Regions from separate parts of the Cronobacter condimenti 1330 genome, predicted to be linked through region 1. Evidence: predicted binding sites of a transcription regulator. Region 1 holds the regulator's gene; the other holds the start of a gene.
The links. Region 1 encodes PurR, which represses purine synthesis genes. Its sites were predicted from a motif close to CANGCAAACGTTTGCNTG; they were not measured.

Region 1 (4,592 bases):
CGCCACAAAACACAAGCCCAGTTGCAGCGTATTTTGCAGCGCCGCGGCGCGCCCGGTCGCCTGCGGGAATGGCAGCAGCGCCGCGGCCACCACAATAGGATAAATTGCGCCATTTGCCATCGCCATCAGGCAGAAGGGGATTAAGAGCGTGGTAAGCGTCACCGTGTCGCTTAACCCCACAAGCCAGGTCGCGACAACGCTCAGCGCGTAGCCCACCAGCAGCCAGGGCAGAAGTTTTTCTCCCTGCCATTTTTGCAGCGCGCTGCGACAACCGTAGCCGCCCACCATAAATGCAATTGTTTGCGGCACATAGCTCAGACCAATCACGGCCGGGCTGTACCCCATTTCGTGAAGGATAAACGGCGAGCCGGTGAGCCACGCAAAAAAGCTGGCGGAGCAGGCAGCATAGATAAGCACATTGCCGCTGTAAGCTTTAGAGCGCAGCAGCATGCCAAAGCTCAGCGGTACACCGTCGTGGTTGCCCTGCGGCGCGCCCGCAGGCAGACGCAGCGCCGGGATCATTAACACCAGCGTAATCGCAAACAGCACGACGAAAATCGCCTGCCAGTCAAAATGGTTCAGGATCCAACTGCCAAGCAGCGGTGCCAGTGCCGGAGAAAGTCCGACCAGCGGCATAATGGTGGCGAAGATACGGCGTGCCTGTTGGGCCGGGTAGCGGTCGGTCACCAGCGCCTGCCAGCTTACCGCCGCCGAGCAAACACCGACAGCCTGAAGGAATCGCAGCGCCAGCAGGGCGCCTGCGCTCTGCACCCATACGGTGCCAAGACAGCCTATGGCGAAAATCCCAAGTCCTGCCAGCAGCACAGGACGGCGGCCAAAGCGGTCAGAGAGTGGGCCCCAGACTAATTGCGCGAGCGCGAAGCCCGCAAGGAACAGGCTTAGGGAGGCGCTGATGGCCGAAGGTGCAGTGTGGAGATCCGCTTCGATGGCGGCGAACGCCGGCAGATACATATCGGTCGCCAGAAAACCAAGCACACTCAGCCCGGCGAGCCAGCAAAGAAATCCTTTTGTAGGTCGCATAACGTTAACTCACTTCTTAATACGCGAAAGAGCCAGGAGTGTACGGAGTGCAATCCGGCTTGTGAAACGCTAATATTTGCCGTTTCCGTTCAAATTTTTTGCAGGCAGAAAATGTGGTCCGAATATTCTCTTGAAGTGGTGGACGCCGTGGCGCGCAACGGCAGCTTCAGCGCGGCGGCGGCAGAACTTCACCGCGTGCCTTCTGCGGTCAGCTATACGGTACGTCAGCTCGAAGAGTGGCTCGCGGTAGCGCTCTTTGAGCGTCGGCACCGCGATGTGGTCCTGACGCCTGCGGGCAGCTGGTTTTTGCGTGAAGGACGTTCTGTTATCAAAAAAATGATGATCACCCGACAACAGTGCCAGCAGATAGCGAACGGCTGGCGCGGCCAGCTTTCCATCGCCGTGGACAATATTGTGCGCCCTGAACGTACCCGCCGTCTGGTACTCGATTTCTACCGACACTTTTCCGATGTGGAGTTACTGGTGTCGCAGGAGGTGTTTAACGGCGTCTGGGATGCCCTGGCCGACGGGCGCGTAGAGCTTGCCATCGGCGCCACGCAGGCTATCCCGGTCGGGGGCGGGCGCTTTGCGTTTCGCGATATGGGGGCGTTGAGCTGGCGCTGCGTGGTGGCGAGCCACCATCCGCTGGCACAACAGGCGGGCGCGTTGACTGACGATCAACTGCGCGATTACCCGTCGCTGGTGCTGGAGGATACCTCGCGCTCGCTGCCCAAACGCATCACCTGGCTTCTGGATAACCAACGGCGCGTGGTGGTGCCGGACTGGTACTGCGCTGCCGACGCGCTTGGCGAGGGGCTCTGTATCGGTATGGTGCCGACGCACTTTGCGAAGCCATGGCTTGATAGTGGGGCGTGGCACGCGCTGACGCTGGACAATCCCTTTCCTGATGCGGCCTGTTGCCTGACGTGGCGCCAGAGTGATGCCTCGCCCGCGCTGCGCTGGTTGCTTGATTATCTGGGGGACAGTGAAACGCTGAACCGGGAGTGGCTGCGGGAGCCTGCGTAAACAGGCTCCCGGCGGGGATTAACGACGATAGTCGCGGAACGGACCGTCCGCCACCGAGCGGCGTTCGATAAGGCGTGGATGCACCTCAATGGTCTGTGACTCTTCGCGTTTATTCACGATTCGGTCCAGCAGCATATTAAAGGCGGTCTGGCCCAGCGTCTCTTTTGGCTGATGAATTGTCGTCAGCGCCGGGCTAAAGAAGCGGGCGTTACGCACATTATCGTAGCCGATAATGGAAATATCCTGCGGCACGCGCAGCCCCATTTCATCCGCGGCGCAAATCGCGCCCATTGCCATGATATCACCGCCGCAGAAGACGGCTGTCGGGCGCTGCGGCTGCGAGAGGATCTGCTGCATCGCGCGGTAGCCGGATTCTGGCTCAAAATCGCCCTGCACAATCCAGTTTTCCGGCACGTTAATAGCTGCTTCTTCCAGTGCTTTCATAAAGCCGGAGAAACGTCCCACGCCGGTGTTGCGCTCAAGCTGGCCCGGGATCACGCCGATATCGCGATGCCCGCGCTCAATGAGATAACGACCCGCGAGATAACCGCCCTGAAAAGCGTTATCGATAACCGAGTCGGTGAAGTCCGCTTTGGCTTCGCCCCAGTCCATTACCACCATCGGAATGTGACGATACTCTTCAAGCGTTGCCAGCAGTGGCTCCGGGTATTCCGAGCACATCACCAGCAGGCCGTCCACACGCTTTTGCGCCATCATCGACAGGTACGCCCGCTGCTTTTCCAGATTGTTATGCGCGTTGCCAAGGATAAGCGTATAGCCTTTCGCAAAGCAGCTGTTTTCAACGGCTTCGATAATTTCTGCGAAATAGGGCGCTTCGCTGCTGGTCGCGAGTAGCCCGATAGATTTGGTGTGGTTCACCTTCAGGCTGCGCGCCACGGCGCTTGGCGAATAGTGTAATTCTTTAATCGCTGCCCATACCGCGTTGCGCGTCTCTTCCGCCACAAAACGGGTTTTGTTAATTACATGTGAGACTGTTGTTGTAGAAACGTTTGCTCGCTTCGCGACGTCTTTAATTGTTGCCATTAATAATTACTCCAGACCCCTGGCTGAGCCCTGTAAAATCACGGGTTAATCGTTTGCCTGTACACACCCCTGTGTGCCACGAGGGGACGTGCGGCATGCCGGGAAACGCGACATTTAGCGTGAGGAGGGGTCGATGGCCGGTACCGAATAAAGTAGCGACGAATTTTGGCTTATCTTTATCGAAAGGGGAAGAGGGAAAACGCATATCTGGTTAAATGTCGCAGGATTTTTCGGCCCGATTATGTAAAAATGCGCTCTACCTGTTTTTTGTGGGGTCTTTGAGGAGAATACCATGAGTACCGATCTGAAATTTTCGCTGGTGACGACTGTTGTTGTGCTGGGTTTAATTGTGGCAGGCGCGTTTACTGCCATCCTGCATTAAGCGTGTCGCGGGAGAACGCGTCCGTTCTCCCGCTCTCTTTATACAATTCCTGCGCTTAACGCACTTTCCTTCGCTGTTGCCTTTCTTTTTCACGTTATTCCCTTATGATTCGCTAATAACACTATTTGCGTAATCTTTAACATATACGCAATAATATTTTGCTGTTTTTGTTACTTATCGATTCGGTCTGAACATGCCATCCTTTCTGCGTCCTGCTGTTACGCCGGTGTATTCGGCGCTGTTGTACAATTTCTGGAGCAATTAATGAAAGTCAATTTCCCGTTACTGGCACTGGCTATTGGTGCTTTTGGCATTGGCACGACCGAATTTTCCCCGATGGGACTGCTGCCGGTGATAGCGAATGGCGTGAATGTGTCGATTCCCGCAGCCGGTATGCTGATAAGCGCCTATGCGGTCGGCGTGATGGTTGGCGCACCGCTTATGACGCTGCTGCTGTCGCATCGCGCCCGACGCAGTGCGCTCATTTTCCTGATGGCGATTTTTACCCTCGGCAATGTGCTCTCGGCCCTGGCACCTGACTACATGACGCTGATGGCGTCGCGCATCCTGACCAGTCTCAATCACGGCGCGTTCTTCGGGCTGGGTTCGGTCGTCGCGGCAAGTGTTGTGCCAAAACAGAAGCAGGCGAGCGCCGTGGCCACCATGTTTATGGGGTTGACTATCGCGAATATCGGTGGCGTTCCCGCCGCGACCTGGCTTGGTGAAACGATAGGCTGGCGTATGTCGTTTCTTGCGACCGCCGGGCTTGGGCTGGTGGCGATGGCGAGCCTCTGGTTCTCCCTGCCCAAAGGCGGCAGCGGCGAGCGTCCGGATGTGAAAAGCGAGCTGACGGTGCTGATGCACCCGCAGGTGGTAAGCGCGCTGCTGACCACGGTGCTTGGCGCCGGCGCGATGTTCACGCTCTATACCTACATCGCGCCGGTGTTGCACCACATCACTGATGCCAGTGCGGCATTCGTGACCGCAATGCTTGTGCTGATAGGCGTCGGGTTTTCCATCGGCAACTATCTGGGGGGCCGCCTCGCGGATCGCTCAGTGAGCGGTACGCTGAAGGGCTTTCTGCTGCTGCTTATCGTTA
Region 2 (4,592 bases), 860 kb from region 1:
TCATTGATGAAGTTGTTGAAACGCGCAATGGCGATGGCGACGCGAGCGTCCGGGGCAGCAACGGTAGCTTCAATAATGTTCATACTCTTACCTTAGGGTTATGTAGCCCCCGCAGGGGGGCGGATTTTATCATACTCTTTCGCGCACTGCTTACGTTTTACGTCCCACTCTCAGGCGAGCGTCAGGCGCAGGCGCAAATCGGGGCCGACCTGAACGACGTCGCGAAATTCCAGGCGCGGCGCGTCGGCCAGATGGGCTAGTTCAGGCAGCGCGAAAAGCCCGCGGGCTTCACTGCCGAGCAGTTTCGGGGCCATATACACAATCAGTTCATCCACCAGCCCTGCCTGAAGCAACGCGCCGGCAAGATGCGGGCCTGCTTCAACCCAAATGCTGTTCACCTGGCGTTTGCCCAGTTGCATCATTAGCAGAACCAGATCGAGCTTGCCGTTATGCACAGGCGTCGGCAGTTGTTCCACGCCTTGTGGCCAGACGGTGTCATCAGGGCAAGCGCGGGCAAGCCACGTCTCGCCGGGCTGATTAGTTATCTTGTGCGCGGGCGTCACCTGGTTCTGACGATCAAGTACGATACGCAGCGGCTGGCGCAGATTTTCATGCGGATACTGCGCCTGCGTGGTCTCATCAAGTTCGTCCCATCGCACGGTCATTGACGGGTCGTCGGCCAGCACCGTGGCACTGGTAGTGAGGATAGCATGGCTTTCAGCACGCAGACGCTGCACGTCCTGGCGGGCCTGCGGAGAAGTTATCCACTGGCTTTCGCCGTTCGCCATCGCGGTGCGCCCGTCAAGCGATGCGCCAAGTTTCAGCTGGATAAACGGAAAACCGGTGCGCATACGTTTGAGAAAGCCTTTGTTCAGCGCTTCGGCCTCACTCATCATCAGGCCGTGGCTGACCTCAATCCCCGCTTGCTGTAAACGGTATAAGCCGCGCCCCGCCACCTGCGGGTTCGGGTCCTGCATCGCCGCGACCACACGTGTGACACCAGCGTTAATTAGCGCGTCGCAGCACGGCGGTGTCCGCCCGTGGTGGCTACACGGTTCAAGCGTGACATACGCTGTTGCGCCCCGCGCCTTGTCGCCCGCCATGCGTAGCGCATGGACTTCGGCATGCGGTTCGCCTGCACGGTAGTGAAACCCTTCGCCGACAATCGTGCCGTCTTTGACAATAACGCAGCCCACACGCGGGTTCGGATGCGTGGTAAAGCGCCCCTGGCTCGCGAGCGTGAGCGCGCGGGCCATGTAAAATTCATCGGACATCAGTTAATCCTGTAAGCGGGCGATCTCTTCGCCGAATTCGCGGATATCTTCGAAGCTGCGATACACCGAGGCGAAACGGATATAGGCGACTTTATCGAGCTTTTTAAGCTGTTCCATCACCAGATTGCCGATAAGTTTACTCGGCACTTCGCGCTCACCGGTGGCGCGCAGGTGGGATTTGATGTGATTAATGGCCATTTCTACATCGTCAGAACTGACCGGGCGTTTTTCAAGGGCTTTCTGCATGCCGCTGCGCAGTTTGTCTTCGTTGAAAGGTTCGCGCACGTCGTTGCTTTTCACCACGCGCGGCATGACCAGCTCCGCAACTTCAAATGTAGTGAAACGCTCATGGCACACCAGGCACTGGCGGCGACGGCGCACCGAGGATCCTTCGCCCACCAGGCGGGAATCGATCACTTTCGTGTCAACGGCGAAACAGAACGGGCAATGCATAGCGCTTCCTGACTGAAAAAGTTAACTGAACAATAGTTTACCCTGAACTGGCGGGACTACAAAGACGCAACCTTTTTGAGACAAAGGCGCTATACCAAACGGGGCGGCGACAACTACCATTACCACACCTTCACGTTTTCAGGAAAAGCGAATCATGACAATACGTTATCTGAAATGGGCGATCGCGGGCAGCGCGCTGGCTTTAAGCGCCTGCGCCCCGCAAAGCGAAGTGCGTCAGATGCACCAGAACGTCAGCACGCTAAATCATGAGATGACGAAGCTTAAACAGGAGACGGTTAAAATCACGCAGCAAAATGCGCTGAATGTGAAATCGAAAAGCGGCGTTTATCTGCTGCCGGGTTCAAATACCCCTGCCCGTCTAAACAGTCAGCTCGGAATGCTGAAGATGTCGCTACGCAACGTGAGTGCTGACGCTAACGGCACGCAAGCGACACTGTTTATCCAGAGTGAATCAAACGAGCCGTTACCTGCATTTACCGGCACTGTCGAATGGGGCCAGTTGCAGGGGACGACGGAAAATTATCAGGAAGTCAACGTACAGAATCAGCCTTTCAGCGCTCCTGCCAGTACGCTGGCCCCGAGCGACGTTTCTGTACCGCTGACGCTCACTGGTATTACGCCCGATCAACTGGGTTTTATCCGCATACATGATATCCAGCCGCTGATTGCAGACGACGCCATCGTAGCGCCGTAACTTGCCCCCTGGCGGCGCATGGTTTGTTACATTCGCGCCGCTGCATTTTCTTGCTTTTTCACTCTGCCAGATTCTGCCTTTTCCCACCTTATAAACGCAAAAATGGCCTCGTGATGGTTGGCTTAGTTCCCTTATGCCGCTAGAATCCGCTTTCCGATGTACGCAAACGTGAACGCAATCGATTACGTACGTGACAAGAATGTGAAACGCCACATATTTTTGTGAGGCCGGATACTTATAATAGGCAACACAAATTGTGCAGTGGCGGTTAGCCGTCGCAGGCGAAAGCTTTACTCCACCCAGAAATGGGGATTTCCTTAAAACAGTGGCTCTATTATGAAAAAAATTGTTTTAGCTGCCGGTGCAGCCCTGGCGCTCTCCACCTCTTTCACTGCCAGCGCGGCAGAAACCAGCAATAGTGAGTTTGTTTCCGACTGGTGGCACCAGAGCGTCAACGTGGTGGGTAGTTACCACACTCGCTTCGGACCGACCATCCGTAACGATACCTATCTGGAATATGAAGCTTTCGCGAAAAAAGACTGGTTTGATTTCTATGGCTACCTGGATGCGCCGGTCTTCTTTGGCGGCAACACCGATGCTAAAGGGATCTGGAACCACGGTTCCCCGCTGTTTATGGAGATCGAACCGCGCTTCTCTATTGATAAGCTGACCGGCACCAGCCTGGCGTTCGGCCCGTTCAAAGAGTGGTATTTCGCCAACAACTATATCTACGATATGGGGCGCAACGCTTCTGGCCGCCAGAGCACCTGGTATATGGGCCTCGGTACCGATATCGACACCGGTCTGCCGATGAGCCTCTCCCTGAACGTCTACGCTAAATACCAGTGGCAGAACTACAATGCCGAGAACCAGAACGAGTGGGATGGCTACCGCTTTAAGGTGAAATACTTCGTGCCGATTACCCAGCTGTGGGGCGGTAACCTGAGCTATATCGGCTTTACCAACTTTGACTGGGGTTCAGATCTCGGCGATAAAGGCGGTTACGCGCTCAATGGCGTTAAAACACGCACCAACGATTCTATCGCGTCCAGCCATATTCTTGCGCTGAATTACGATCACTGGCACTACTCTGTGGTTGCGCGTTACTGGCACAACGGCGGCCAGTGGAATGACGATGCGCAACTGGCCTTCACCAACTACAACACCCGCTCTACCGGTTGGGGTGGTTATCTGGTAGTTGGTTACAACTTCTAAGCCTGACGCCTCAATGAAAAAGCCAGCCTCTGCTGGCTTTTTTTATGGGCGCGATTTGCAGCAAGGCACGTGCCCATACTTACCGCCGTGACGGCCTTCGGCATCACCGCATCGTGATTAATAACCCCTTTCGACAGCGAAAAAAAACCGCAGGCCAGGCCTGCGGTTTTTAAAGGTCATTCGCGCTTTACCATTACGGCAGAAGTGACGGCTGATCCGCCCCCTCTTTTTCCACCTTCTGTTGCAGAAGATGTTCACGCTTCATACCAAGCTTCAGAGCCAGCGCGGAGGCGACGTAAATCGACGACACCGTACCAATAGCCACACCGATAAGCATGGTGAGTGAGAAGCCCTGCAGCATCGCGCCACCGAACAGATAAAGCATCAGAATCACGATCAGCGTGGTGCCAGAGGTGATTAACGTCCTCTTCAGCGTCTGGGTCAGCGACACGTTAAAGATTTCGTAAGGCGTTCCGCGACGGATCTTGCGGAAGTTTTCACGAATACGGTCAGATACCACAATGCTGTCGTTCAGCGAGTAACCAATGACCGACATCAGCGAGGCGATGATGGTCAGGTCAACCTCTATCTGGAATAGCGACAGTACGCCCATAGTAATAATAACGTCGTGCGCCAACGCGATAACCACACCGGCCGCCAGACGCCACTCAAAGCGAAATCCGACGTAAATCAGAATGGAGATCAGCGCCACCAGCAGCGCCATCGCGCCCGCCTGAGCGAGATCCGCGCCGACGCTCGGACCAACAAATTCAATGCGTTTTACCGCCGCGTTCTGGCTGGTAGCCTCGTTAATGACGCTCAGCACTTTATTACCAAGAGTCTGTCCGCCGGTTTCGCCCTGCGCAGGCGGCATGCGTACCATGATGTCGCGGCTGCTGCCAAAGTTTTGCAGCAGCGGCTCTTCAAAGCCCGCC

Region 2: a site for PurR is predicted at 2,614-2,631, ahead of AFK62_RS04985 (nucleoside-specific channel-forming protein Tsx). Genes of this name have one in related genera too.

Annotation. Positions count from the first base shown of each region.
Region 1 covers NZ_CP012264.1:1,942,947-1,947,538, forward strand. The annotation lists gene punC (purine nucleoside transporter PunC) at 1-1,041, opposite strand, end outside; gene punR (DNA-binding transcriptional activator PunR) at 1,153-2,067, shown strand; gene purR (HTH-type transcriptional repressor PurR) at 2,086-3,111, opposite strand; gene cydH (cytochrome bd-I oxidase subunit CydH) at 3,404-3,493, shown strand; gene AFK62_RS08930 (MFS transporter) at 3,758-4,592, shown strand, end outside.
Region 2 covers NZ_CP012264.1:1,087,884-1,092,475, reverse strand. The annotation lists gene ribH (6,7-dimethyl-8-ribityllumazine synthase) at 1-83, opposite strand, end outside; gene ribD (bifunctional diaminohydroxyphosphoribosylaminopyrimidine deaminase/5-amino-6-(5-phosphoribosylamino)uracil reductase RibD) at 171-1,274, opposite strand; gene nrdR (transcriptional regulator NrdR) at 1,278-1,727, opposite strand; gene AFK62_RS04990 (SadB/YajI family lipoprotein) at 1,882-2,442, shown strand; gene AFK62_RS04985 (nucleoside-specific channel-forming protein Tsx) at 2,779-3,657, shown strand; gene secF (protein translocase subunit SecF) at 3,851-4,592, opposite strand, start outside.